Regions from separate parts of the Cellulomonas endometrii genome, predicted to be linked through region 3. Evidence: riboswitches for the same ligand, from Rfam matches in the RefSeq annotation. Region 3 holds a riboswitch; each other region holds the start of a gene.
What was found. A riboswitch is a leader RNA that binds a small molecule or an ion and turns the genes downstream of it on or off. The one in region 3 is predicted to bind cyclic di-AMP.
Positions count from the first base shown of each region.

Region 1: it holds a riboswitch for cyclic di-AMP, as region 3 does, so the genes downstream of both, QNH85_RS08850 (C40 family peptidase) here and QNH85_RS11385 (C40 family peptidase) in region 3, are expected to answer to the same signal.
Region 2: it holds a riboswitch for cyclic di-AMP, as region 3 does, so the genes downstream of both, QNH85_RS15510 (C40 family peptidase) here and QNH85_RS11385 (C40 family peptidase) in region 3, are expected to answer to the same signal.

Region 1 covers NZ_CATKPC010000006.1:120,478-129,717, forward strand. The annotation lists gene QNH85_RS08830 (YibE/F family protein) at 1-202, opposite strand, end outside; gene QNH85_RS08835 (YibE/F family protein) at 241-1,080, opposite strand; gene QNH85_RS08840 (peptidoglycan DD-metalloendopeptidase family protein) at 1,601-2,971, shown strand; gene QNH85_RS08845 (M15 family metallopeptidase) at 3,019-3,588, shown strand; cyclic di-AMP (ydaO/yuaA leader) riboswitch at 3,718-3,892, shown strand; gene QNH85_RS08850 (C40 family peptidase) at 3,985-4,683, shown strand; gene QNH85_RS08855 (hypothetical protein) at 4,763-5,158, opposite strand; gene QNH85_RS08860 (helix-turn-helix domain-containing protein) at 5,273-5,548, opposite strand; gene QNH85_RS08865 (hypothetical protein) at 5,911-6,204, shown strand; gene QNH85_RS08870 (hypothetical protein) at 6,201-6,566, shown strand; gene QNH85_RS08875 (hypothetical protein) at 6,740-7,297, shown strand; gene QNH85_RS08880 (hypothetical protein) at 7,281-7,646, shown strand; gene QNH85_RS08885 (hypothetical protein) at 7,624-7,989, shown strand; gene QNH85_RS08890 (hypothetical protein) at 7,982-8,611, shown strand; gene QNH85_RS08895 (hypothetical protein) at 8,608-8,853, shown strand.
Region 2 covers NZ_CATKPC010000016.1:23,948-33,187, forward strand. The annotation lists gene QNH85_RS15475 (hypothetical protein) at 1-59, shown strand, start outside; gene QNH85_RS15480 (hypothetical protein) at 359-1,327, opposite strand; gene QNH85_RS15485 (hypothetical protein) at 1,452-3,110, opposite strand; gene QNH85_RS15490 (hypothetical protein) at 3,377-3,763, opposite strand; gene QNH85_RS15495 (MerR family DNA-binding transcriptional regulator) at 3,903-4,016, shown strand; partial or broken gene QNH85_RS15500 (MerR family DNA-binding protein) at 4,050-4,640, shown strand; gene QNH85_RS15505 (YnfA family protein) at 4,637-4,972, shown strand; cyclic di-AMP (ydaO/yuaA leader) riboswitch at 5,103-5,257, shown strand; gene QNH85_RS15510 (C40 family peptidase) at 5,380-6,054, shown strand; gene ccsB (c-type cytochrome biogenesis protein CcsB) at 6,061-7,065, shown strand; gene QNH85_RS15520 (cytochrome c biogenesis CcdA family protein) at 7,076-7,894, opposite strand; gene QNH85_RS15525 (heavy metal translocating P-type ATPase) at 7,891-9,240, opposite strand, start outside.
Region 3 covers NZ_CATKPC010000009.1:68,960-78,199, forward strand. The annotation lists gene rocD (ornithine--oxo-acid transaminase) at 7-1,242, shown strand; gene QNH85_RS11360 (spore germination YkwD domain-containing protein) at 1,262-2,482, opposite strand; gene QNH85_RS11365 (Lrp/AsnC family transcriptional regulator) at 2,636-3,112, shown strand; gene QNH85_RS11370 (universal stress protein) at 3,188-4,168, opposite strand; gene QNH85_RS11375 (hypothetical protein) at 4,275-4,703, opposite strand; gene QNH85_RS11380 (HNH endonuclease) at 4,679-5,116, opposite strand; gene QNH85_RS11385 (C40 family peptidase) at 5,374-6,162, opposite strand; cyclic di-AMP (ydaO/yuaA leader) riboswitch at 6,165-6,330, opposite strand; gene QNH85_RS11390 (iron-dependent transcriptional repressor DtxR) at 6,570-7,268, opposite strand; gene serC (phosphoserine transaminase) at 7,348-8,490, shown strand; gene QNH85_RS11400 (LPXTG cell wall anchor domain-containing protein) at 8,568-9,240, opposite strand, start outside.

The DNA.
Region 1 (9,240 bases), on a different contig from region 3:
CGGCGAACTGGCCGCTCGTGAGCGTGGAAGCCAGCGGAAGTTGGTAGATCAGCAGCAGCAGCAGGACGGGCAGCGACGCGCCCGTGTAGGCGAACGCGATGGTGTACACGGTCGAGGCGATGTGGTCACGGCCGATGCGCATCCCGCCGCGGAACAGCTCGGTTCGCGTCGCGGCCGGGGAGGCTGCCCTCAGCTCCCACACGGCCGACGCCTGCGTGATCGTGACGTCGTTGAGAACGCCTACCCGGCGAGGACGAGTCCGGCGAGGAAGAGGCTCCTGAGCGACACCGCGCCCACATCTCCAAGCAGCTGGGCGAGTCTGTAGTCGTCCTCGGTGGTGACTCCCGACAGATGTGCCCAGCGGGCGCCGGCCGCGCCGAGACCCGTCGTGAGCGCGAGCCCGGCGAGCGTGCCGATCAGCGCGGTCGAGGTCCGTAGCGACAGGCCGTGAGCCAGGTACAGCACTGCGGTCATGATCACAGTGGAGGCGGCCAGCGCCACGACCACGGCGTTCTCACCAGCGAGCAACGCTGGAAGGACGTACAACCCGATCACGACGAACGCCGCCCCGAGCCCGACGAGAGCCCTGAGACCACGCCGGCCGGCGACGGCAACGATCGACGCGCCGAAAGCGAGTGCCAGCGCGCCAAGTGGGATAGTGCGCTGGAAGTCGTGCCATGCCCACACCTCGCGGTCTGCATCGGTAGCGGGATACCACTCGAGGACTACGCGCGTACCGGCACGCACCTCCGCTGGGGTCAACGTGGCGGTCGCCCACACCCGCACGGTGCGTCCGGCCTCGGAGCCGGTGGTGACGTCCACCGTGACACGCATGCAGGTGACCGTCTCCGGGATGCTGCCGTCCGAGCGTTGGTCCTCGACGGTCCCCTCGCACCGTTCCTGCGAAGTGCTGGTGACCACGCCAGAGGGGTACTGCACCTCGACGGGTTCGATGATGCGAGCGGTCGGACGCCGCTCAGTCGGCCAGGTGATGATCATCGCTGCGACGGCCAGCACGAGCATCGGAACGAGGGCGCCGGAGACGATGAACGTCAGCCGGCCAGGACGACGGCCCAACACGGGGATCCCTTGCTCCTAGCGGGTGCAGCGCCTCAGGGCGCGGCAGCCAGCGCGCGACCAGAGGGCGCGGCGGCGGGCACACGGTAGGAACCAGGAGATCGGGGGACCCCATGTCGTTGGTCCCGACCGCCCGTATCTTGATCGAAACTTCATCGTTCAACCGTGGAGACTTGACGCCCCGACCGCAGTCTTGACGTCATGCGAGGCGTCGAAGGCGGTCACCGGTTGAGGGGCTCATGGGCATGTGGTGCCAGATGAGCTCCGCCGGGTGGCTCTTCATGACTACCGCGTGGCTAGCGGTCATAGCCCTGGCCGTGTGGGGCGTCTCGCGGCTGTTCCCTGCCCGTCGCTCCAGCAGCCCGCGCGCCGCCCTGGACGAGTGGCTTGCCTCGGGTGACATCGACACCGACCTCTACCGCCGGCTGCGAGCCGACATGGATGCTGCCGCGTCGAATCCGTCGAGCGGCCCGTGGTGAGCACGGCCAGGCGGTGGTCGTGGGTCACGGCCGCACACTTGCCCATGCTTGCTGCGGCTTCCGCGGCGGCCCTTCTCGTCACGGTGATGGTCGGTCCGTCCCTGCCTGCAAAGGCCGATCCACTCGACGAGAAGGAGCAGGCGGCACAGCAACGGGCTGCAGAAGCACAGCGACAGTACGAGCTCGCTCAGGAGTCCGTCGAGGACCTGTCCGCCGACCTCGCCCAGGCGGTCCTCGCCCTGGAGGAGACCAAGGCCCGACTGCCCGCTGCCCAGGCCGCCCTCGACGCGGCGACCAGTGCAGCCGACGCCGCTCAACGTGACGCCGCCCGCGCGCAGTCGGAGCTGCAGGACGCGACCGATGTTCACGCGCAGCTCATCACCCGGATCGAGCAGGACTCCGCACGCGCCGACGACGTTCGCGCGACCGTGGCTCAGCTGGCGCGGGCGGCGTACCAGGGCGGGTCCCGTTCCACAGGTCTGGAGGTGGCCGTCGGCGCCTCGTCGATCGAGGACTTCATCGAGCGCGCGAGAACCGCTTCGACCGCGCAGCGGCTGCAGTCGCAGACGATGACCGAGCTGGCCGAGCTCGAGGCAGCCGGTCGCAGCAACGAGGTCAGGCTGGACTCGGTCGTCGCGTCGCTCGCCGAGCTGGAGGAGGCCGCAGCGGCAGAAGCCGAAGCCGCTCGAGTGGCCCTTGATGCTCAGCGTGAGCAGAGCGCGGCGCTGGAACGCGCTGTCGTCGAGCAGGCCGCTGCCACGCAGCGGATCGAGGGTCTGAAGGGCCAGGCACAGACCGAACAGGCGCAGGCGGATGCCGTGCGCGCCAGCGCGGATGCCGAGGTCGCGCGGATCGCAGCCGAACAAGAAGCTGCCGCCGCTCAGCAAGCTCGCCCCAGCAGCCCCGCCCAGCCCGCTCCTGCGGCGCCCGCACCTCCCGCTCCGGTCGCACCTCCGGCCGCGCCGCCGGCCGCGCCTCCAGCCGCACCAGCGAGCTCGTCCGGCGCGTTGTTCTCCAACCCGACGTCGATCCAGCCGATGTACGTCACGTCCAACTACGGCATGCGCCTGCACCCCATCCTCGGCTACTACCGGCTGCACGCCGGTATCGACCTGCGCACCTACTGCAACACCCCCCTCTACGCGCCCAGGGACGGCACCGTGCAGTGGTCGCAGTGGCGCAACGGATTCGGCAACCAGGTGATGCTCAACTACGGCACCGTCAACGGCCAGTCCCTCATGAGCTCCTCGAACCACCTGACGCGCTCGGTGGTGACCGCAGGGCAGGCCGTCACCCGAGGGCAGCTCATCGGGTACTCCGGGAACACCGGCCTGTCCGGCGCATGCCACCTGCACTTCGAGGTCTACGTCGGCGGGAAGACCGTCGACCCCGCACCGCTCCTGGGGCTGCGATGACCGCGGAACAGCCCAGTCCGCACTCACCAACACCGTCAGGAGGAACCATGGACGGCATCACCGGAACCACAGCCCGAATCGTGGAGATCCGCCAGCTCCTCGGCGGGTTCACCACCATGCGCACCGTCCCTTCCCAGGCCCGGTCCGGCGACGCGTTCGCCGCCGCGCTCGACGGCGCGGTCAACGAACTGGCACCGAAGAGCCCGACTGGCACCCGGAACGCGCAAGGCGTTCCCTCCGATCTGGCCGAGTACGGCAACGGCCAGATCCCCCCGGACGCGTTGCGGGAGATCGGCGACACCGGACACCGGCTCTGGGCGCCCGCCGGGCAGGCACTCGAGCGGCTCATGGCTGCCGCGGCGAGGGACGGCGTCGACTTCGGCATCACCGACTCCTACCGGTCCTATGAGGCGCAGGTCGACGTCGCGCGCCGCAAGGGCCTGTACTCCCAGGGTGGTCTGGCCGCCAAGCCCGGCACCAGCCCGCACGGGTGGGGAGTCGCCGTGGACCTGGACCTGGACGACACCGCCCAGGCGTGGATGCGCACGAACGCCGGACGTTTCGGATTCGTCGAGGACACGCCCCGCGAACCGTGGCACTGGGTCTACAAGTCGTGACTCACGACGACGCGATCGGTCAGGGGACCGGTCGAGGAGAGGAGGACTGACTCAGCCGTACCGCGAATTCTGTCGGCGCGGGCCTACGCCGCGCACGACCCTTCATCGCGCTCAGCCGCAACTGAGCGATCCGGGTGGACGCCGAGTCCTGCCACCACCCGGCTCTTCACCACACGTGGCAGGAACGGGGGAACCACCGATTGCGGGCACGTCAGTGCCCTTGGGGTGAAGCCGGTCTACGGACCGGCCGGGCGGCTCCCGCCCGAACCCGACAGCTCACCCCGCAGGCGGCAGGAGACATCCATGCCCACACGTCATGCGACCGTCGCGCGTCACCGTGCCGACGGCCCTGCACACACCGCGCTCACCGACGCGCGGATACTCGCATCCCACCAGATGGCGACCGCCGGCCGCCGGACCGGAGCGGTGTTCGCCACCTCCGGCCTCGCTGTGTCGTTGCTTGCAGCACCCGCGTACGCCGACCACGAGGGTCGCGTCGCCTCCGCGTCGGTGGACCTGTCCGCGCTGACCGAGGATGCGCGGGCCATCGTGGAGGCGGCACCGGTCGTCGCCGCACCCGCCGAGGCGACCTGGACGTTCGAGAACCCGGGCGTCACCGCGGTGACCCCGCCGCCGCCTCCGCCTGTCGTGGAGGAGGAGCCGGTCGCGGAGGAGCCGACCAGCAGGTCGCGCGCTTCCGAGCCGGAGACCGTGACGGAACCCGCACCCGAGCCGGTCGGTGCGCCCGCACCAGCCAGCGCGAACGGCAACGCCATCGTCGAGATCGCTTCCAGCCTCGTCGGTATCCCGTACGTCTGGGGTGGCACGACCCCCAGCGGCTTCGACTGCTCCGGCTTCACGGCGTACGTCTACGCCCAGGTCGGGATCTCTTTGCCGCGCACCTCCGGCGACCAGCGCTATGCCGGCGTCGAGGTTCCTCGCGACCAGGCCCAGCCGGGCGACCTGATCTGGTCACCCGGGCACATCTCGATCTACGCCGGCGGCAACCTCCAGGTGGACGCCCCCGTGCCAGGCAAGGCGATTCAGATCCGCGAGATCTGGCAGTCGAACCCGAAGTTCATCCGGGTCGGCTGAGACACCGCGGGCGAGGTCGTGACGACGTCATGGCCTCGCCCGCGGGGGTCCGCACCAGCGGACGCCGGCTGCGCCGCTCTCACGAGGCCACCTCCTCGGAATCGTCGGAAGTGTCGACCGGACGGCGGATCATCAGATCCGCCAGAGAAGACGGCAGCGCACGCGCTCCGGGGCCGCCGGCTTGAAGCCACTCGCCGAGCTTGGCCGTCGCAGCCGGACCTGCGAGCCTCTCAAACCACACGGGAGCAGCGCCCGCGGCACGGCAGACGGAGCTCGGGCGAGCAACAACCACATCCCCGCGCTCGCACTCGTCCAGACACTCCACAGTCGTCAGCCGTGCGAGCCCGGCGTTCGAGAGCCGGCGCAACCGCTCCAGCTGACCGCCAGCAAGTGGGTCCGCGCTGCCCAGCGTTTCGCCAGCGCACAAGGAACACGCTGTCAGCCCAGGGAGCGCGCTGATCTCATCGTTGGGCACCGGACGACGATACGGCGCCCGAGAGCACCCACCGGTGTCACTCTGCGCCCCAGATGCCGAGGCGTCCACCGGACGCTCCCTCGCTTGCGCTGCGCTGAAGTCGTGCACTTCGGATCAAGCGCGTGGCAGGCTCGCGGTTCCATCCGCCGGGTCCTGGGGCTCGACGTAAGGGAAGAACGATCTGGGCGAGACATGCAGAGCTGCGGCCAGCTGCCAGATCGTGGTGAGGGTGGGGTTGCGGACTCCGGTCTCCGCTTCCCCGATGTAGGTGCGTCCGACGCCGGCGGCGTGGCCGAGCTGCTCCTGGGTCAGACCCGCATCCGTTCTGATCAGCCGGAGCGTCGCACCGAAGGCGCGCAGCTGAGTCGCCTCGGGTTCCTGACGCTGCACCCGATCGACGCTATGAGGAAGCTGGCGCGGCTTCGACCCCCTATCAGTGGAGTCAACGGAGGCCCTCATTGTCTAGACGTTACAGCGTCCTGAACGCCGCCGCGGGCTTCCCGCGATGGAGCTCAGCCCTTGACGCCGGGCGACACATGTCTACTATGAGTGGAGTTAGCCACTGGTGCCGGCGCCGCCGACGATGCCAGTGACAGAGGCGTTCGCTCGATGCAGCGCCCTGGGTATGCGGGACGAGCCACGCCACCCAACGAGGGAAGGCAGCCATGCGAGACCTCGACTCTTCAGGCCGGGCACCGCGACCGTCGCGTCCGGCACGCGCCCAGGTGCGGTGGTGGGCCCCGACGTTCGCGATGGCCTCAGCCACGCTCGTCGGTGGCATCGCCTCGCTGCTCACCGGGGAGTTGATGGCGGTCCCGCTCGCGTGCTTCGCGATCGCCATCGTGGCGGTCTCGGGCGGGATCCGGGCGCGCGAGGAGTTCCGGCGCGGATGGCGCAGGGGATACGAGAGCGCCGTGCGCACCATGGTCGAGCACTCGGCGGGCCGGACGCCGGACGTGGAGGTCCGTGCAACCGTGCATGGCGACCCCACTCCTGAGCCGTGGGATGAGCACCGGCCGCTCGTGGTGCACAGGGGCGGGCGATGAGCGGCCTGCACGTCGACGAGCTCGTGCTTGCCGACGCGACCGGCGTCTGGGCGGTCCGCTCGGAGTCTCCGACGGCGTACTTCCTGGACCTGGACTCAGACCTGCTGCTGCGTGACCCGGGCCCCTGGTCTTCGTCGGGACCTGGCGACGGTCGGTGGGTGCCGCTGATGTCGGTCACGTCGCTCTTCCACGGCGACTCGGGCGTCATCAGGGTCGGCGACCGCCACAAGTACCTGTTCGACTGGGACCCCGGCGGCGCCGACTACGGGTTCTGGATCCAGCGACGCGTCAGGTCGATCGACTACGTCGAAGCCGAGGAGCTCGCCGGCCTGCCGGCCTTCCCGCAGGACGACCCGCTGTGACCGGCAACGACCGCCCGTGGTCGTTGCCGGTCCGGGTGGAGCTCGCTAGCGACGCGGTGATCCAGTTTGAGGAGACCGGCCCGGCCGGTCTCCGGTTCGCGGCGAGCCAGCTCGACCGGATGTTCGAGATCGGGCTGATGCAGCCACCGCGGACCGTCCCGCGGGAACCAGACGTGCTGGCGGGCGTCACGCTGAGCGGGGATGCCAGGTTCCTCGTGGGGCAGGTCGACCTCGGCGTCGAGCGCGGCATGGAGGTCCTCGTGCGCGGACTCGAGGCCGCGGTGGACGCGGCGACACGCGAGTACCGCGGCACGCTCGAGCCGATCGAGACCAACGACGACCGCGACGACGAGCCGATGGACGACGAGTCGATCGACGACGAGCCGTACGACGGCGAGCCCACGGGTGCGCGAGAGATCCAGATCCCCGTCGACCAGGCGGGCGACCGGATGCCCGAGCTGCTCGACGAGCTCGCACGCGGTGCACGAGTCGTGCTCGTCGATCAGGGGGTACGGGTCGCGGTCCTGACGACGTGGTCCTCGTACGTCGCGCTGCGCGAGAAGGTGGCCGCCGCCTCTGTCGCGTTCTGGACCGCGTGGCGCACCGGGGTGTTCGACGTAGCCGGCTACGCCACCGACATCATCTCGGTCCTCCACCGAGCCGACACTGCGCCGCAGAACCCCGATGACGAAGACACCGAAGAAGGTGACAGTGATGAGCCTGCGCCCTGACCCGACTCGCATCCTGGGGTGGGAGTCCGACGAGCACGTCCTGCCCGCCGACGCGGTCCTCAAGCAGTACGCCTTGGTGGCGCGCGACCTGACGGTCTGGAGGCCCGTCGTCCTCACCGATGCCGACGCCAGGGTCGCGGTGATCGTGGCGTGGAACTGGTGGGCAACCCAGCACGAACGGTACGTGTCGGCGGCCGCCGCCTGTTGGGCGCACTGGCGCACCGGGCAGTTCGACTCCACTGGATTCGCCCAAGACGTCTTGCGTGGACTGCGACCCCCGATGCACCCCACGGTCCACCCGAGCGCGGCAACCGGCTACGAAGCCGATGGCGATGACGACGCCGGTTGACCCGATGCGCCACCCCGGGCGATGGGTTATCACCACGAGCTCCGGTGCGCGGCACCTCATCGACTCCCTCGACATCGACCACGTCACCGTCACCCGCCTGACCGAGAGCACCGACCCGAGTCTGCCGGGGTTCCCGCTCGGAGCGCTGCGGCGCGACGATCAAGCTCTTCGGCTGTCCGGTGTGACGCACCTGGCCGGTTCCGCCATGACGGACGGGATCGTCGTCGGCGAGGACATGTACCTCGCCGTGGAGCCGCTCGGCCCGCGCGCGTACGCCACCGTCCGGCGCACAACGCCGGTCGTGGCGATCGACGTGCTCTCCGAGAAGGCGCCCGATGGTTGACGACGAAACCGGGCGCGGCGGTGCGGTTGCGAACTGTGACCGGGCCGAGGGGCGCCGACGCCTGCTCGACATGGACCCGTCCGGCGTGCGCGAGGACTGCGACGCGGCGGCACCGTGCGTGAGCGGTGGCCATCTCGGGAGAGTGTGCCCACGCCAGCTGACCGAACGGCAGGAATGCGCGGACGCGGTCACGAGCGGGTTCGAAGCGGCACAGATTGCCTACGCCCGGGTCCGCCACGCCAACGCCAGGGCGCTCGCGGAAGCCGCAGGCGACCTCGGCATCGACGCGCCCGAGGAACGCCGGGGCGCCCTGCGGGTCATCGTCGGGACGACCGACGGTCTCGACTTCGCGATCCACGAGCGGTGGGACATGTGCGGCATCACCGTGGACGACCCGACCGGCATTCCGGCTCAACCACTGGGTTCAGGGCCGAGAGCCGACCTGAGTCGACACGGGCAGGTCGACAACCGTCACGCGCTGTGGATCGTTGCGTCCGCGGTCCGTACGACCAGGCGTCGTAGCCGGTGCCCCCACGGGACGGCCGCCAGCGTGCGGTGCTGCGCGATCTGTGGTCAACCGCTCACCGACCCGGCGCTTCCGGATGATCCGGGTCAGCGATGAGCATCCACGACCACAGTCTCCATGAGCGCATGGTCACGGCGTGTCGGGCGTGGCTTGACTGGTGCGGTGAGCATCAGGTCGATCCGCTGGATCCTGGTGTCGCACAACTCCGTCGGGCCGCCGCGGACCTGAAGTCCGCGGGCGCGACCGGCGCACAGATCGTCGACATGGTGGACCAGGTGGGATTCATGACAGGCGTCTGGCGCACTACCGATTGGCTGGAACTGCGGCGCAGTATCTAGGCCACGCTCGCGCGCTAGGTCTCGATCTGCGCGCGGCAGGCCGGTCGTGTGCACGTCCCCGACGCGTCCCAGGAGCTCGACAGGGACATGGAGTGGACCGGCACGACGCTTGCGTAGGTCCGATACTGACGGCCCCGGCCGGCGGCACTCGGCCGGGCTACCGTCGGCTCACGCGGCGTGCGCCGGCTGTGGACGTGCGGGCCTGACGCCAGCGAGCTGGACCAGTGGACTCAGGGGCGCGCTCCCCGTCCGCGCGGGACCGAAGGGTCACAGTGGGGAATCATGTCGGTTTAATGTCGGTAACGACCCAGCGATCATCGTGTGCCAGTGTGATTAGCAATGATTGCCGAGTTGCATCACTCTCACTCACGACCCAGGCGGACATCA
Region 2 (9,240 bases), on a different contig from region 3:
TCGCCCAGCGCAGCGAGATGGCCGGGGCCAGATCGGTACGACGCCGGCTCACAGAGTGAGTCCGGCATGAACGCAGCGGCGGTACCGCGCGGCGCGGCGCCACGCTGCCGGGTCCCGGACCGCGTCCTGGTCGGGGTGGCTCCACGTGCCGTCCTGTCACGTTGCGGTGTCACCTCCTCTCGGGGCGTGACAGGTGGACGGCGCCGTCCCGCGGCGCACCAGGCCGTGTGCCCACGCACTCGCTCGCCACGCTGCGGTATCACCTCCTCTCGGGGCGTGGCGGCGAGCCCGGGTTCACGGATAGCCGGCGGTCACTGTGCAGTTGTCAAAGAGCGGGAGATCGGATCGGTGCCGCGACTCAGAAGTCGTCGTCCTCGGCGGTCCTCACCTCCGTCTCGTCGGCACGGACGACACGGTTCGCCAGACGAGGCACGTAGCGCTCAGGCAGGCCCGCGATCTCGGCTGCCACCTCCACGCCGGCTGTGTCCACGGTGTACGCGATCCGCCACCGGCGGACCGAGGACGCGGTGACGTCCGCGTGCCTGAGACCCAGAACCTCGAGCTGCCGGTCGATCACGCCGTGCGCCGACGACAGGGCAGCGACGCTGCACGCCTCGTTGCTCCGCGCGTTGTAGGCGATGGGACCGGCCTGCCCGGCCTGAGCCCGTTCTGTCGCCCGGGCACCCACCACGACCATGTGGAACGTCTCCAGCGGCAGGACCCGCGACTCGACGCGGCGGCCGTAGCCGGCGGCGTGAACCAGCGTGGGAGCGGTGACGTCGTCGAGGTCGTGCGCCATCACGGCGCTGACCTCGCGGAGCTCCGCCCCTGCGTCGCACAGGGCGTAGACAGCGGCCGCCTGGGATGTCCTGGGCGTCTGCATCGCGATCGCGGCGTGAGTGCGAAGCAGCGCGATCTCGTCGTGCTCCAGCGGCCGGTCGGTCTGCTGCGTCCGCCGGGTCAGCGTGATGACGGCCTCGCTCACCCCGTCGGTCGACACGCGCGCGACGTGGCCCGCACCGAGAACGGCGGTGAGCAGCACGTTGCGGAGAAGGTGGATCCGGTCGCGGGTTGCCAGCGAGTGCCGAGCAGTCAGGTTCGGCGTTCCGCTCAGGTGGCGCAGGAGTGCCTGGTGCGCGGAGAGCAGCGCAGCCACGTCGCGAACGCCGCGCGCGCTCGCCGCGGAGGCGAGGTCTTCAAGAGCGGATGCGAAGACGGCTGTGAACGGCTCCGGGAGGACGCCGAACGTGGCGTTGAACTCGTCGAAGTCGGCGACCATCTCGGGGATGGTGTAGCTGTCGAGCGTGTGCGTCAGGGGCGTGGACATCAGGCTTCCCGGGGTTCGGTCGGGTGTGACCTGATGACTGGTCCGTCGCGGAGTCGCTCGCGCAGTCGCCGCACACGCACGAAGGCCCGCCCTGTTGCCAGGGCGGGCCTTCGTGCGTGCGCGGTCAGCGTCCCATGTACGTCGACCAGGTGTCGGAGTTCTTGACGACCGCCCCGAGGAGCAGGTCGAGCAGCTGCCGCCGGCCGTCGATGGTCGCGGCCCGCTTGTTGGTCAGCGTGTCCTTGAACCAGCGGTTGAACGACTCGCTGTCGTTGCGCCCGGCGCTCACCAGGGAGAACCGTTCACGGTCGTGACGGGGCACCGCCCGCATGCGCCATCCGAAGGGGTCCTGCGGTGCGCGCCCGAGCTCGGCGGAGTCGCGGCGGTAGCGGGTGGCGTCCGGATCCCACGTCGCTGTCCACTCGAAGTCACCATCTGGGCACGGCACCAGGAACGAGGTGTCGGTGCCCCAGCGGCCGTCGCGCCGACGGCGCCGCGTGCTCGTGATGGCCGGCAGGTACTCGTCCTTGACGAGGAGCTCGCTGATCGGGTCGACGTCGGTGCTGAAGAGCGCGCCGTCGTCCAGGACCAGCGAGTGCTCGCAGCGACGGCCGCCCGAGTCCCGGTGACGGGCCTTGACGAACACGTAGGTGCTGTACACGAGGTCGTAGTCCGCGTCCGGCTTCGACGGCGGGTAGATGCTCGTGCCGACCGCGGTCGGCCGTTCTCCCCGGTACATCTGCCGGAGGACGTCCTTGCGGAGCACCTTGGCGATGCGCCCCGTCGCCTCGAGCCCGTGCTCGCGGGCGACGCCACTCACGTACAAGTCGACCTCGTCGCGCGTGTACTCCTGCACCTCGGTCTTCACGGACGCCGCCGGCACCTTGCTGAACGTCTGGATGCCGTGCCGCGCCATGGCGTACTCCACCGCCCATCCCGTCAGCGCGCCGTCGTAGACGAGCGTGTGCACACCGTCACCGGTCTCGGCGGCGACGTCGTCCAGCAGATCGAGGGCCGTCCACTGCTCAGCCCCGAGCTCCGTGCCGACCGCCAGCACCACGAGGCCGTGAGAGGTCCGCGTGTGGAGGGTGACGTGGTTGATGCCCGACGAGTTCTTCTGGTCGGATCCGACCTTGCGGAACTCGTGCTGAACGCGGGCGCTCCGCGCGTCGCGTGCCCGGCTGCCGGAGAGCAGTGTCCGGCCCGTGAACTCACAGGTGATGAGCTCGGCGTCGCTGTACCGCCGGACGATGGTGCCGTCACCGAAGATCACGTGGCGCGGGTCCGGTCCGGCCCAGTCGGGCTGGCCGCCCTCCGTGAGGTTGCCGAGCTTCCGTGCCTGTCGGACGGAGGAGCGCGTGAAGGCAAGGCGCAGGTCCCGCATCGTGAGGGGATCGCTCGCGATGTCCTTCCTGAGCTCGTTGACGTGGTCGCGAGTGGGTGCCCGGTCGGGCAGCTCGATCTCGGTACGGGCGTAGAACGCGTCCTGGCAGCGGGCCCACAGCTCGCCGTCCTGGAGCGCGGTGAGTGCGCTCGCGAGCGAGCCGGTGACCCGAGCGGCGGCGGAGACGACGAGCAGAGCCAGTGCCGGGTACTGCGCGTGCCGGCCGCGGCGGTCCTTGCGCTGTCTGTGGCGCTCGAGCGGGACCGCCAGATGCGTCAGTCCGGGGAACCGGAACAGGTCGACGATGCGGTCGTCGTCCTTGCGTCGCGCGGTGCCTGAATGGCGGATGCGCTTGGCGGCGGGTGCGGCAGGGGCGTGGGGGGCAAGGGCGACGGTCACGAGTCCTCATAGCGGTACGAAGGGCGAGCGGTTTTCCCGCAGGTCCCACCGTCGCTTCGCCAGGGATACCGGCGCCTCCCCCCGCTGACCTGTCTTTCGTCTCCGTCGTCTGACGGTCACGTGGGTCGTTTGCCCCAGACGTCTACGTCAAACGACGTAGAGAATCAGACATCCGGGACAGATGGCTGACGGTTGACCCGTCCTGACGCCTGTCATCCTCAGCATGCGGACACCCGTCTCGTCGTCCATGTGACCTCCTCGGATCGCTATCGCGGAGTCGGGACGAAAGACGCGCGCAGGACCGCTGCCGTGGTGGGTTCGACGCGTTCGATCGAGATGACGTTGCGCTGGAGTCGCCACTCGACGTCCGGCCAGTCCGGACCGGGGTCGAACCGGTACCGCGGACGTCCGGCCACCCGGATGACGTCGCTCTCCGGTATGCCGGTGAGGGGGTCGTAGCAGATGACGTCGACGAGGTGAGCCCATTCGTCGTCGAACAGGAAGCCGACGGATCCCACACCCCGTGCGCGCACGACGGCCTGCAGGTCGAGGTCCAGGTAGTAGACGGTGGTGGAGGCAGAGGCGATCCGCCACATCCCGTGTTCGGTGGTCACCTGGAGCGACTGCACGTTCTCCAGCTCGGTTCCGTCCATGTCGTCCAGGGTGGACCCGCCCTCCGACACACGTCCCGCGCGCTGGGCACGCCGACCGACCCGTGCGGGCAGCACCGCTGGTGTCGTCAGCCCTTCGGCTCTTGACCTTCCACCGGACTCGAAGGTCTACGGTCACGCCATGCACGGGATGAAGATCTCCGAGCTCGCCGCCAGGAGCGGTGTGCCCGCGACGACACTGCGCTTCTACGAGGCGGAGGGTCTGCTACCCGCCGAGCGCGCAGGCAACGGCTAGCGGGTCTACGGACCGGCCGCGCTCGATCGGCTCACGTTCATCGGTCAGGCCAAGCACCTCGACATCCCGTTGTCCGAGGTTCGACCCCTGGTGGCCGCATGGGAGTCGCAGCCGTGTCGCACGGTCCGGTCGACGTACCGCCCGATGCTTGCCAGACGAGCCGAGCAGGTCGGCGAGCGGATCGTCGCGCTCGAGGCGCTGCGCACGTCCCTGGTGGCTGCTCTCGTACGGCTCGACGACCTCCCCGACCGGCACGAGCCCTGCGACGCCGGGTGCTCCTTCCTCACGCAGCCGCACGAGCTCCCGGTCGTCCCCGTCGAGGCCTCCGCGCCTGTCGCGTGCTCGCTCGAATCCGGAGACCTCACCGAGCGGACAGCCGCGTGGCGCGAGCTGCTCCGTGACGCTCCCCGCGCGGACGTGCCCGGTGGCGTCCGTGCCACGCTGCCCACCGCGCGGCTCGCCGCAGCCGCACAGCTCGCCGCTGACGAGCAACGGTGCTGCCCGTTCTACGAGATCACGCTGACTCTGCACGGGCCGACGTTCGACCTGACCATCACGGCACCACCCACCGCTGCGGGGATGCTCGACGCCCTGCTGCCTGTCCCGGAGGACACCGTCCGATGACCCTCGCACGTTCCATCCTGCTGTTCGCCGCTGCGGCCGTCTTCGAGATCGGCGGTGCCTGGCTGGTCTGGCAAGGCATCCGCGAGCACAAGGGCTGGATCTGGATCGGCGCCGGCGTCATCGCCCTGGGGCTCTACGGGTTCTTCGCCACCCTGCAACCCGACGCCAACTTCGGACGCATCCTCGCCGCCTACGGCGGGATCTTCGTCGCTGGCTCGCTGCTCTGGGGCATGCTCGTCGACGGCTTCCGACCTGACCGGTGGGACGTCACCGGGGCGCTGATCTGCCTGGCCGGCGTCGCGGTGATCATGTACGCGCCCCGGCCGGTCTGATCCGTCCTCGATGCCGATGAAGGTCTGCTGAAGAACTCGGGCGACCCACCGGCCAGGTCGCTCGGGCTCCGTAGTCTCGGATGATCCGGGCGTCGTCCGGATGAGCCGGGCGGACGCCGAGTCCTGCCACCGTCCGACTCGGTCGAGACCCCACAGGCAGGAGCGGGGGAACCACCGTTTCACGGGCGCCTGGGCGTCCTCGGGGTGAAGCCGGTCGTGGCGACCGGCCGGGCGAGCTCCGCCCGAACCCGACAGCTCACCCCGCAGGCGTCTGGAGCACCATGACCGCACACCCGCGCGCCTCCTCGCGCCACCGCGCCCCTGGCAGCGCCCGCACCCCCCTGCAGGACGCCGCCGCGGCTGCACGCGGCGCCGCGTCGGCCACGACTCGCCGCACCGGCGCCGCTGTGGCCACGTCGGGTCTCGCCGTCTCGCTGATCGCAGCGCCGGCGTCAGCGCAGCCGAACCCCGCCGACGGCGGCACCAGCGTGATCGACACCGCAGGGCTGACCGCCGCTGCCCGAGACCTGCTCACGGCGGCGCCGACCGCCGTCGCGCCTGCAGGAGCCACCTGGTCGTTCGAGGTCCCGGCGGTCACCGCCGTCCTGCCGCCCCCGCCTCCGCCGGTGGTCGAGCAGCCCGAGGAGGACCCGCCGCAGGACGCTCCGTCGCGCGGTGACGTGCGGCAGGAAGCGCCGGAACCGGAGACGACGCCCTCTGCGATCGGGGCCCCGGCGCCGGCCTCCGCCAGCGGCAACGCGATCGTCGAGGTCGCCTCGAGCCTGGTCGGGGTTCCTTACGTCTACGGCGGGACGACCCCGAGCGGGTTCGACTGCTCGGGATTCACCTCGTACGTGTTCGCCCAGGTCGGGATCTCGATCCCGCGCACCTCCACCGCTCAGCGCGACGCCGGCACGGTCGTGCCACGGGATCAGGCCCAGCCGGGCGACCTGATCTGGTCGCCCGGGCACATCGCCATCTACGCGGGCGGCAACCTGCAGGTCGACGCACCGGTCCCGGGGAAGACGATCCAGATCCGTGAGATCTGGCAGTCCGACCCGCTGTTCATCCGGATCGGCTGACCGGCCGTGCCGCTCGGTGACCTGAGCACCCTGCTGGTGTGGGGCTCGACGACGGCGTTCACCATCGCGCTCGTCGCGTACTCGACCGCGCTGGCGCGCGTCGCGGACTCCGCAGCCCGATCACACCGCCGCCTCGCTGCGGTGGGCGCCGGGGCAGCGATCCCCGACGTCCCGCTGCCGGTGAGGAACCAGGCACCGGGACGCGCAGACGGGATCGCGCGCGCGACGGCGACGCTGGGGACGGGGCTGCTGCTGGCTGGTGTCGTCCTGCGCGGGGTCGCGGCGGGGCGCTGGCCGACGGCGAACATGTACGAGTTCACCCTCGTCGGGATCCTGGTGGCGGCAGCGGTGTTCCTCGCGGTGCGTCGCACCAGGACCGTCCCGTTCGTCGGTGTGCTCGTCATGGGAATCGCCGTGCTGGCGCTCGTGGTGGCTCTGAACTCGTTCTACCTGCGGGCCGACGCCGTGCAACCTGCGCTGCAGAGCTACTGGCTCGTCATCCACGTGAGCATCGCGATCATCGCCACGGGGATCTTCACCGTGGCGTTCGCCACCTCCGTGCTGCAGGTGCTCCAGGACGCGCGCGAGTCCGGGCGTTCCCGTCTGGAGGCGCCGTGGCGCGTCGGTGACGAGCTGCGACGTTCGCTACGTCGGTGGCGCGTCACCGGGCCTGCGTGGTCGTGGCTCGGCACGGTTCCGACCGCCGTGCGGCTCGAGGCGCTGTCGTTCCGGCTCAACGCGATCGCTTTCGTGCTGTGGACGCTCACGCTCATCGGCGGTGCGATCTGGGCCGAGCAGGCGTGGGGACGGTACTGGGGCTGGGACCCGAAGGAGGTGGCGACGTTCGTGGCGTGGGTCGTCTACGCGGCGTACCTGCACGCCCGCACCACGCGGGGGTGGCAGGGGCGCCGCGCTGCCTACCTCGTGTACGTGGGGTACGCGGTCGTGATCGCGAACTTCACGGTCGTGAACCTCTTCGTCAACGGGAAGCACTCGTACTCGGGCCTCTGACGCCGGGCGGTCAGACCACGGGCTGGAAGATCAGGATCAGTCCCTGCAGGCTCTGGGCCCAGCGACCCCACAGGCCGGTGACCAGGGCGACGCCGATCAGGACGAGCATCGTGCCGCCGATCCGGGAGATCGTCCGGCGCCGGCGGCGCACGACCTCGAGCAGGCGCGTGCTGCGGTCGAGCCCCAGCGCGAGGAGCACGAACGGCATGCCGAGCCCGATGGCGTAGGCGGTGGACAGCAGCGCACCCCGGGTGGCCGACCCGCCGTCGAGCGACAGCGCCATGACGGCGGCCAACGTCGGGCCGATGCACGGTGTCCAGCCGAGTCCGAACGTCACGCCCAGCAGCGGGGCTCCCCACAGGGTCGCGGGCGGGCGGCGGTGCACCCGGACCTCGCGCTGCAGGAACGGGACGCCGCCGAGGAACGCGACGCCCATGACGACGACGACCACGCCGAGCACCCGGGTGATCGGGTCCTGCCAGCGGAGCAGCGCCGCCCCGAGCGACCCCGCCAGAGCACCGAACGTCACGAACACGAGCGCGAAGCCCAGCACGAACAGCGCGACACCGAGCGTGAGCCGCCTCCTCCCTTGCCGGGCCGCGGGCCGGGGCGCAGCCGGCGCACCGACCGGCTGCACGCTCTGCGCCGTGAGCCCGCTGAGGTAGCCCAGGTAGCCGGGGACCAGCGGCAGCACGCACGGCGAGGCGAACGACACGGCGCCTGCCAGCAACGAGACCAGCAGGGCGAGGAGCAGCGGACCCGAGAACGCAGTGGTCGCGAAGAGCGACCCGACGTCGGCAGCCGCCGACGTCGCGGCCGGTACCCTCACGCCGCCGCCGTTGTGTGGGCGTCGACGGCGGGCGCCGGAACGCGTCCGGCGCCGGGGCCCGGGTCCGTAGCGCGCGCGGCGCGGATGCCGTTCAGGATCACGACCACCTCGGCGATCTCGTGCACCAGGACGACACCGGCGAGCCCGAGGGTCCCGGTCAGGGCCAACGGGAACAGCGCGACGATGATGAGCAGAGCCAGGGCGATGTTGCCGGTCATGATCCGGCGTCCCCGGCGGGCGTGCGCGATCGCGCGCGGCAGCAGACGCAGGTCGTTGCCCGTGAACGCGACGTCCGCGGACTCCACCGCCGCGGCGGTGCCCGTGGCACCCATCGCGATGCCGACGTCGGCCGCTGCCAGTGCGGGGGCGTCGTTCACGCCGTCGCCGACCATGGCCGTGCCGGTCCCGAGCGCCACGACCGCGGCAGCCTTGTCCTCGGGACGCTGCTCCGCGCGCACGTCGTCGATGCCGGCCGCCGCCGCCAGGGCGTGCGCGGTGCGGCGGTTGTCACCGGTCAGCATGGTGGTGCGCAGCCCCACGGAGTGCAGTGCCGCGATCGCGGCGGCCGCCTCGGGACGCAGCTCGTCCCGGATCCCGATCACCGCGACGGTCCGCCCGTCGGCGCGGACGACGACGGTGGTCATCCCGGCGGACTCCATCCCGTCCAGCGCCTCGGTCAGCGGAGTGGCGTCGAGCCACCGGGAAGAACCGACCTCGACACGCACGCCGTCGACCATCCCACCGACGCCGTGACCCGGTTCCTCGACGACCTCGTCCGCCGTGCCGGCCGATGGCGCGGCCGCGAGCATCGCCCGCGCGAGGGGGTGGGAGCTGCGTGCCTCCACGGCGGCCGCCCAGGTCAGCGCCTGCTCGGGCGTCGTGCCCTCGACGGTGCGTGTGTCGACGACCTCCGGCCGGTTCACCGTCAGCGTGCCGGTCTTGTCCAGCGCGACCGTGCGCAGCGCGCCCAGCTGCTCGAACGCCGCGCCGGACTTGATCACGACACCGAACCTGCTCGCCGAGCCGATCGCCGAGATCACGGTGACCGGCACGGCGATCGCCAAGGCGCACGGAGAGGCGGCGACCAGGACCACGAGCGCCCGGTCCACCCAGACCGACGGGTCTCCGAGCAGCGACCCGAGGACCGCGATCGCGGCGGCGATCACGAGCACGGCGGGCACGAGCGGCCGGGCGATGCGGTCGGCGAGACGTGCGCGCTCACCCTTGCGGGCGTGCGCTTCCTCGACCAGCCGCACGATCGTGGTCAGGGAGTTGTCCCGACCGTCGGCCGTCGCCTCCAGCTCCAGGGCGCCCGTGCCGTTGACAGCCCCGGCCGGGACGGCGTC
Region 3 (9,240 bases):
GTCCCGATGACCGCCACGCTCCCCGCACGCACGGCCGAGGGCGCCGGCCCGCTCGCCCCCAACTACCACCCGCTGCCGGTCACCCTCACGACCGGCGAGGGCGCGTGGGTGCGCGACGCCGACGACCGCACGTACCTCGACATGCTGGCCGGGTACTCGGCGCTGAACTTCGGGCACCGGCACCCGGCGCTGCTCGCGGCGGCGCACGCGCAGCTCGACCGGCTGACGCTCTCGTCCCGGGCGTTCGACCACGACCTGCTGCACCCGTTCGCGGCCGCGCTGTCGGACCTCGCGCGGCCGGTCGTCGCCGGCGCGCAGGACGGGACGGCGCCGATGGTGCTGCCGATGAACACCGGCGCCGAGGCGGTCGAGACGGCGATCAAGGCGGCCCGCAAGTGGGGCTACGACGTCCGGGGCGTCGCGCCCGACCGGGCCACCGTCGTGGTGGCCGCCGGGAACTTCCACGGCCGGACGACGACCATCGTGTCGTTCTCCACCGACCCCGAGGCGCGGGACGGCTTCGGCCCGCACACCCCCGGCTTCCGCATCGTGCCGTTCGGCGACGCCGAGGCGCTGCGCGCGGCGGTCGACGAGACGACCGTCGCGGTGCTGCTGGAGCCGATCCAGGGCGAGCAGGGCGTGGTCGTCCCGGCCGCCGGCTACTGGCCCGCGGTGCGGGAGATCTGCACGGCGGCGGACGTGCTGCTGATCGCCGACGAGATCCAGTCGGGCCTCGGCCGGACCGGCACGACGTTCGCGCTGGAGCTGTGGGACGTCCGGGCGGACCTCGTGACGCTCGGCAAGGCGCTCGGCGGCGGGGTGCTGCCGGTGTCCGCGGTCGTCGGCCGGCCCGACGTGCTCGGCGTGCTGACCGCCGGCACCCACGGCTCCACGTTCGGCGGGAACCCGCTCGCGTGCGCCGTCGGGATCGCCGTGGTGGACCTGCTGCGGCCCGGCACGTACCAGGAGCGCGCCCGGACGCTCGGCGCGCACCTGCACGAGCGGCTCGCCACGCTGGTGGACACCGGCCTGCTGGTCGGCACCCGCGGCGTCGGCCTCTGGGCCGGGCTCGACGTCGACCCCGACCGGATGACCGGGCGGGAGCTGTGCGAGCGACTGCTGCGCCTGGGCGTGCTCGCGAAGGACACGCACGGCTCGACGATCCGCCTCGCGCCGCCGCTGATGATCGACGCCGACGACCTGGACCTCGCGCTCGACCGGCTGACGCAGGCGCTGCGCTGAGGCCCCGCATCCGCGCGGGTCAGGAGAAGCGCATCGCCGTGTAGAGGCGGCCGTTGATCGTCACGGCGCCGATCGACACGGTCGTCTTGCCGTCCTTGAGGATCCACGCCCGGTGGCCCGGGGAGTTCATGTAGGCGGCGATCATCTGGCTGTCGCTCGCCGGCTGCACCCAGCCGACGATGTGGTCGTTCCCGGAGTGCCAGATGCTCCCCGCGGCCGCCATCGCCGCCGCGTGGTCCGCGAGCGAGGACGACCCGGTGACGGCGAGCGCCGGCAGCCCGTTGTCGACCCGGGCGGCGTTCAGCGCGGCGCCCAGCCCGCTGATCCCGTACGACTGCACCCCGGCGGCCCAGCCACCGGCGGCGGGCGCCGCCGCGACGGACCCGCCCGACGAGGCGGGGGCGGCGGCGCGGGCCGCCCGGGAGCCGGTGCTGCGGGCGGCGGCGCGCTGGGCGGCCTCGGCGGCGGCGCGCTCCGCGGCGACCCGCTCGGCCTCCACGCGCGCGGCCTCGGCGGCCTGCCATGCTGCCTCCGCGGCGACGGCGGCCTGCTGCGGCGCGGCGACGGCGGCCGCGGACGCGCGGAGGGCCGCCACGTTCGTCCCGGCGCCCACCGTCGAGGCGGCGGCCGCGGTGGCGTCCGCGGCGGACCGGAGCGCGGCCAGGGGGGCCTCTCCGGCGTGCGGGGAGGCGTCGGCGGCCGCGCGCGCGGCGGTGACCACCTCGCCGGCCCGGGCGACGGCGTCGGCCGTCGCGGCGTCGTAGCCGGCGGCCACGGCGGTGCCCCGAGCGGTGGCGGCCACCGCGTCGTCCGCGCGCTGGGCGGCGGACGCGGCGGCGGCGCGGCTCTGGGCGTGGGCCCACGCGGCGGCGCGCTCGTCGGCCCGCAGCTGCACGACGACGCCGGCGGCGACCGCCCCGACGACCGCCAGGCACAGGAGCACGACGGCGACGGCGCGGGCGACCGCGCGGCGGCGGGCCGGCTCGGTGCGGCCGGGCTCGGTGCGGACGGGCTCGGTGCGGGCCGGCTCCGTGCGGGCCGGCGCCGTGCGGGCCGGGCTCGGTGCGGCCACCGCGGCGGGCGTGCCAGCGGCGGGGGCGTCGCCGTCCGGCGACGCGGGGTGCTCCCGCTGCGTGGGGAACGTCCGTGGTGCGGTCTCGCCCGGGTGGGGTGGCTGCGCCGCCCCCGGGGCGACGAGCGTGTCCGTACCGGCGTGCGTGGGTCCCTGCGGTGCAGGCATCCGCGTTCCTCTCGAGTCCGTCCGGGTGTCACCCCTTCATCGGCCGTGGGGCCGTCCGGGTGAAGCGTCGACGCCGGGTTCATCCGGCACGGGCAGGCGGTGAGCCGTGCCCCGGGGGCCCCGCGAGCGCAGGTGTGCGGGAAGATCGACCCCGTGACACCGACCAGCACCCGCGACCTGGACCCCATCGACGAGGCGATCCTCCGCGAGCTCGCCGTCGACGCCCGGGCATCCTACGCGGATATCGGCGCCGTCGTCGCCCTGTCCGCCCCCGCGGTCAAGCGCCGCGTGGACCGGCTGCGCGAGCGCGGCGTGGTGCGCGGGTTCACGGTGCTGCTCGACCCGGCGGCGCTGGGCTGGGAGACCGAGGCGTTCATCGAGCTGTTCTGCCACGGATCGACGAGCCCCGCGACCATGCGCGGCGCGGTCGAGCGCTACCCGGAGGTGGTCGCCGCGAGCACCGTGACGGGCGACGTCGACCTGGTGGTGCAGGTGCGCGCGCGGGACATGCGGCACCTCGAGCAGGTGGTCGAGCGGCTGGCGGCGGAGCCGTTCGTCGCGCGCACCCGCTCGACGATCGTGCTGTCCGCGCTGGTCCGCCGCCCGGACGTCCCGCCGCCGCCCGCCTGAGGGCCCGGGCCGGCACCCGCCTGACGGCGCGGCGCCGGCCCCCGCCTGCCAGCACCCGCCGGTCAGCGCCGGCGGTCAGCGCCCGGCGCTCTCCCCGTGCGCGGACCCGCCGGCACCGGCGGGCTCCGGCCGCTCCTGGCACCGGTTCGTCACGACCATCACCGGGCACGCCGCGTGGTGCAGCACCGCCTGGCTGGTCGACCCGAGCAGCAGGCCCGTGAACCCGCCGCGACCCCGGGAGCCGACCACGATGAGGTCGGTCGCCGTCGAGAACTCGGTCAGCAGCTCCGCGCCGGTGCCGTCCAGCACGTGCCGGCGGACGGTGAACCCGGGGTGGTCGGCGAGCGCGCGGTCCACGACCACGTTGAGCCCCTCGGTCACGTCGGCCAGCACCTGCGTCTGGTCGATGCTGGCGGGCAGCCACGCCATGACGCCCGACCCGCTCCCGACGGGCACGCCGGCCACCGCTGTGAGCTCGGCGTCCCAGGCCTTCGCCTCCTCGATCGCGTACCGGAGCGCGAGGTCGGCCTGCGGGGACCCGTCGACGCCGACGATCATCCGGCGCACCGGCCGGACGACGGGCTCGGACTCGTCCGTGGGGACCACGCCGCCGCGCCGCTGGTCGCGCAGCGGGACCACGACCGTGGGGCAGTAGGCGTGGGCGGGCAGCGTCGACGACACCGTGCCCAGCAGCCGGTCGGCGAACCCACCCTTGCCGCGCGTGCCGACGACCGCGAGCGACGCGTCGCGCGACATCTCGACCAGCACGGCCGCGGCGTCGCCGGTGGCGACCGTCGTGACGACCTCGACGCCGATGTCCCCGACGCGCTGGCGTGCCTCGGCCAGCACCGCGCGGGCGCCCTGCTGGATGGCGGTGTCGTCGAGCGCGGCGTACCCGCCGTCGAGCGACGCCGCCGTGAACGACGGGAGCGTGTACGAGCACACCACGTGCAGGGGGCGCCGGCGGGTGCGGGCCTCCCCCGCGGCCCAGTCGAGGGCGTGCATGCTCGCCGCCGACCCGTCCACCCCGACCAGGATCTCTGCGTCTCGCCTCATCGCTGCGTCCTCCTTCGGTGCACACCCCAGTGTGCCCCCGATCATGCCGTCTGCGCACGCTCCCCGGGGGGTGGCGTGGAGAACACTTGGCAGATCCTTGACGACCTCAGGCGCGGTCGGCGGCCACGACCTCGACGACGGTGCGGTCCGGGGCGACGCCGCGTGGCGGGCGGACGGTGTAGGTGGTGAACGCCATGTCGGCCGTGCAGGCGCCGCCGGGCGGGGTCACGTCGTCGACCGTGACCCGGAGCGTGGACCCGTCCAGCTCGACGGCGACGGGCACCCACGGGCACGACGAGCTGCCGCCGACCCACACGTCGACGAGCCCGTCCTCCCGCACGACCCCGCCCGAGCCGTCGGGCGTCAGCTCCGCTCCCGCCGGCACGCCCGGCCGCGAGTCGACGGCGATGCTCCGGACGCCGCCGGCACCCCGCTGCGCCAGTACGACCAGGAACCCGGCGACGATCGCGACGACCACCGCCACGGCCAGCACCCGCCGGCGCCGGCCCGTCACGCGGCCAGGTACGCCGACCACGCCGGCTCGTCGACGGCGGCGCCGTGCAGGAACGCGACCGCGCCGCGCGGCGGCGTCGGGGTGTACCGCAGCTCCCAGCCGATCTCGTGCAGCAGGCGGTCCGCCTTGCGGTGGTTGCACCGGCGGCAGGCGGCGACGACGTTCGCCCACTCGTGCCGCCCGCCGCGCGAGCGCGGGTGCACGTGGTCCACCGTGTCGGCGTGCGAGCCGCAGTACGCGCACCGGTGGTCGTCGCGCTGCAGCACGGTGCGGCGCGTCGGCGGCAGGGGCCGTCGCATCGGGACGTGCACGTACCGGGTCAGGCTCAGGACCACCGGCAGCGGCAGCGCGGCGTGCTCGGAGTGCAGCACGCGGCCGTCGGTCTCCAGCACGGTGGCCTTGCCGGACATGACGAGGGTGACGGCGCGGGGCATGGTCACCACGCACAACGGCTCGAGGCTGGCGTTCAGGAGCAGCGTCCTGGGTGGCGCGGGCAGCAGCACGGCGTACTCCTAGACCAGGTCGGGGACCCGTCTGGCTGTCCGGGCCCGCTGGGGGAGGCAAGCAAGAGCAGGGTACGCGCACCCGGCGGGATCCCGCGTGGGCTTTGCCGCCCGGCCCCGGGGACGACGCGACCCCCACGGCCGGTGGGCCGTGGGGGTCGGGTCGAGGAGTGCTGCGGCGCGGTGCGTCAGCCGATGCGGATGAACACCGGGGAGCTCTGCCAGATGCTGCGGAACTGGATCGTCTTGCCCGGGCGCGGGGAGTCGATCTGCTGGTCGCCGCCGGCGTAGATCGAGATGTGCCCGGGGCTCCAGATCAGGTCGCCCGGCTGCGCGTCCGCGGCGGAGACGACCGTGCCGGCCGCCTTGATCGCCGAGGAGGTGCGCGGCAGGGAGATGCCGAGCTGGGCGTACACGTAGGAGACGAAGCCGGAGCAGTCGAAGCCCTCGGGCGTCGTGCCGCCGGAGACGTACGGGACGCCCACGTAGCGGGCGGCGACCTCGAGGACGGCGTTGCCGGCGACCGACTGCGGCACCGAGGCGGTGGCCTCGGCGGCGACGGCCGTCGTGGCGGTCTCCGCCGTGGCGCGCTGGGCGCTGCGGGAGGTGGCCCGCACCGGCTCCGGCTCGGGCTCGGGCTCCGGCTCGGGGACGACCGCGGTCGCGGCGGGCGCCTCGAACGTCCACGCGGCGTCGGCCGGGGCCGTCACGACGGGGGCGGTCTCGAGCACCGCGCGGGCCGACGCCGTCAGGGCGGCGGTGTCCACGGACGGCAGCGACGCCTGGTCGCCGGACGAGGACGCGGCGGTCGCCGGGACGGCGACCATCGAGACCATGAGGCCCGAGGACGCCGCGACGACGGCGGTGCGGCGACCGGCGAGGGCGATGGAGCCCGTCGCGACGGTGGCGAGATCGGTCAAGGGGGTGACGGGGCGACGCGCGGAACGGTGTCGAGCGCGCACAGCACTAGCGGTCACGTACAGCCTCTCCTGGCGCCTACGAGGTGAGCTGTCGGGTTCGGGTTGGAGATCCCCGGCCGCGCTCCGCTCCCGGACGGATCCGGTCACGTCGCGCGGCTTCACCCCAAGGACACCGTCTCCGGTGCCCACATGTGGTTCCCCCGCCCCTGCCGGCGAAGTCCGTTCGGAACCTCGGGCGGCGGCAGGGCTCGGCGTACCGTCCAAGGGCTCTGACGGAGGAGGGTTCCGTCGAGCGAAACCGAACGTACCGGACCCCGGAGCCGATTGTCACGTTCCGGTCACGACTCGTTTCCCTGCGCGCGAGAACGCTCACAAGCACGGGTGAGGCCCGCCGCAGGTCACCGACGCGCGAGGGCCCCGCACGTGGCCTTCGCCACAGCGCGGGGCCCTCGGGGGGCGCGGCGTCAGGAGGTGCGCAGGAACACGTGCCGGGCGACCTCCTGCGGGAGGTCCAGCACCGTCTCGGCACCGGGGGCGCCGACGGTCACGGTGCCGCCGTTCTTCTCCACGACGATCTCGTTGCCGGGCTGCACGCCGGCCTGGGCCATGCGCGCCAGCAGCTCGACGTCGATCTGGATCGGCTCCCCGATGCGGGCGACGACGGCCTTGGTCGGGCCGCTCGAGCGGGTGGCGACCGCCACCGAGGACTCGACGCCGTCGAGGAACGTCACCTGGGTGCGCTCCTCACCGATCTCGTCCAGCCCGGGGATCGGGTTGCCGTACGGGTCGAAGTGCGGGTGGTCGAGCAGCGCGGCGAGGCGGCGCTCCACCCGCTCGCTCATGACGTGCTCCCAGCGGCACGCCTCCTCGTGCACGTACTCCCAGTCGAGGCCCACGACGTCGACCAGCAGCCGCTCGGCCAGCCGGTGCTTGCGCATGACCCGCATCGCCTTGCCGAAGCCGGCCTCGGTCAGCTCCAGGTGGCGGTCCCCCGACACGACCAGCAGCCCGTCGCGCTCCATCCGGGCGACGGTCTGCGACACCGTCGGCCCGCTGTGGCCCAGCCGCTCGGCGATCCGGGCTCGCAGCGGGGTGATGCCCTCCTCGGTGAGCTCGTAGATCGTCTTCAGATACATCTCGGTCGTGTCGATCAGGTCACTCACGCCGGTGCCCTCCTGTCGTGCGCGGACGTCCGTCCACAGGCTAGTCGGCTCCGGCGACGCCCGGAGGCGGGCGCGTAGGGTGCGGCGCGTGACCGCGACCACGCCCGTGACGATCCCGGACCACCTGCTGCCGTCGGACGGCAGGTTCGGGTCCGGCCCGGCGAAGGTGCGGGACGCGCAGGTCCGCGCGCTGGCGGAGGCCGGGCGGGCGCTGCTCGGCACCTCGCACCGCCAGAAGCCCGTCCGCTCGCTGGTCGGGCGGGTGCGCGCCGGCCTGGCCGAGCTGTTCGACCTGCCCGACGGGTACGAGGTCGCGCTCGGCAACGGCGGGTCCACGGCGTTCTGGGACCTCGCGACGCTGTGCCTGGTCGAGCGCCGGTCCGCGCACGCCGTGTTCGGCGAGTTCGGGTCGAAGTTCGCCGCCGCCGCGGCGCGCGCTCCGTTCCTCGACGAGCCGGTCGTCACCGAGGTGCGCCCCGGCACGTCCGCCGTGCCCGCGCGGGCCGAGGGCGTCGACGTGTACGCGTGGCCGCACAACGAGACCTCCACCGGCGCGATCGCCCCCGTGCGGCGCGTGCCCGGCTCCGCCGACCAGGGCGCGCTCGTGCTCGTCGACGCGACGTCGGGAGCGGGCGGCCTCGCGGTGGACGTGTCGCAGACCGACGCGTACTACTTCGCCCCCCAGAAGTCGTTCTCGTCCGACGGTGGCCTGTGGCTCGCGCTGCTGTCCCCCGCCGCCGTCGAGCGGGCCGCCCGCGTCGAGGGCTCCGGGCGGTGGGTGCCGGAGTTCCTGTCGCTGACGACCGCCGTGCAGAACTCGCGCGCCGACCAGACGCTGAACACCCCGGCCATCGCGACGCTCGTGCTGCTCGCGGAGCAGGTCGACTGGATGCTCGCGAACGGCGGCCTCGCGTGGTGCGCCGAGCGGACCGCCACCTCCGCCGCCCACCTGTACGGCTGGGCGGAGGCCCGCGACTGGGCGACGCCGTTCGTCGCGGACCCCGCGCAGCGCTCCCCCGTCGTCGGCACGATCGACCTCGCGCCCGAGATCGAGGCGCCGACCGTCGCGGCGATCCTGCGCGCGCACGGGATCGTCGACGTCGAGCCGTACCGCAAGCTCGGGCGGAACCAGCTGCGCGTCGCGATGTTCCCGTCGGTGGAGCCCGCCGACGTGCTGGCGCTCACCGCCTGCGTGGACCACGTGGTGGACCGGCTGGGCTGATCCGCACGGACGCACCCGCCGGGGGTTCCCGGCGGGTGCGTCCGTGCTGCGTCGCCCGGTGCGCCGCCCGGGTCCGGTCAGTGGCCGCCGTGGTGCCGGCGCACCGAGGTGGTCACGAGAGCCGCGCCCAGCAGGACCAGCAGCCCCGCCGCGGTGAGCATCGGCCAGGTGTCGGACCCCGTCGCCGCGAGCACCGCGGAGTCCGGCGCGGCGAGCACGTCGGACGTCGTCGTCGTGGTCGTGTCGGAGGCCGCGAGCACCTGGGACGACCCCGGCGGGTTCGCGCAGACCGACGTCTCGGGCGGGTACGACACCACCGTCGAGGCCTCCGGGTTCACCGACAGGACGACCTGGACGTCCGGCCGCGTGAAGTCGTAGGCGTCGTGCTGCGTCCAGCTGCCCTCGGGCGTCAGCATCCACCCCGGCCAGTCGACGACGGCCCCGTTCACGACCACGGTCCCGGGCCAGTACACCCGCCCGCTCAGCGGCAGGCCGGACTGGACGATGTCCTCGCCGTCCGGGTTCACCCAGGTGATGGTCAGGGTGTCGTCCGTGGTCCCGTACGCCTCGACTGCGTAGTCGAGCACCGGGGCGGCCTCGAGGCAGATGCCGGCCGCGCGGGCGATGACCAGCTCGCACCGACCCGGGGGTGCGTAGCCGTCCGCGGGCGTCTCGCAGCCGGTGTCCGGGTCGATGACCGCCGCGACCGGGGCCGCGGAGGCGGCGGGTCCTGCGGGGGCCGGCGGTGCG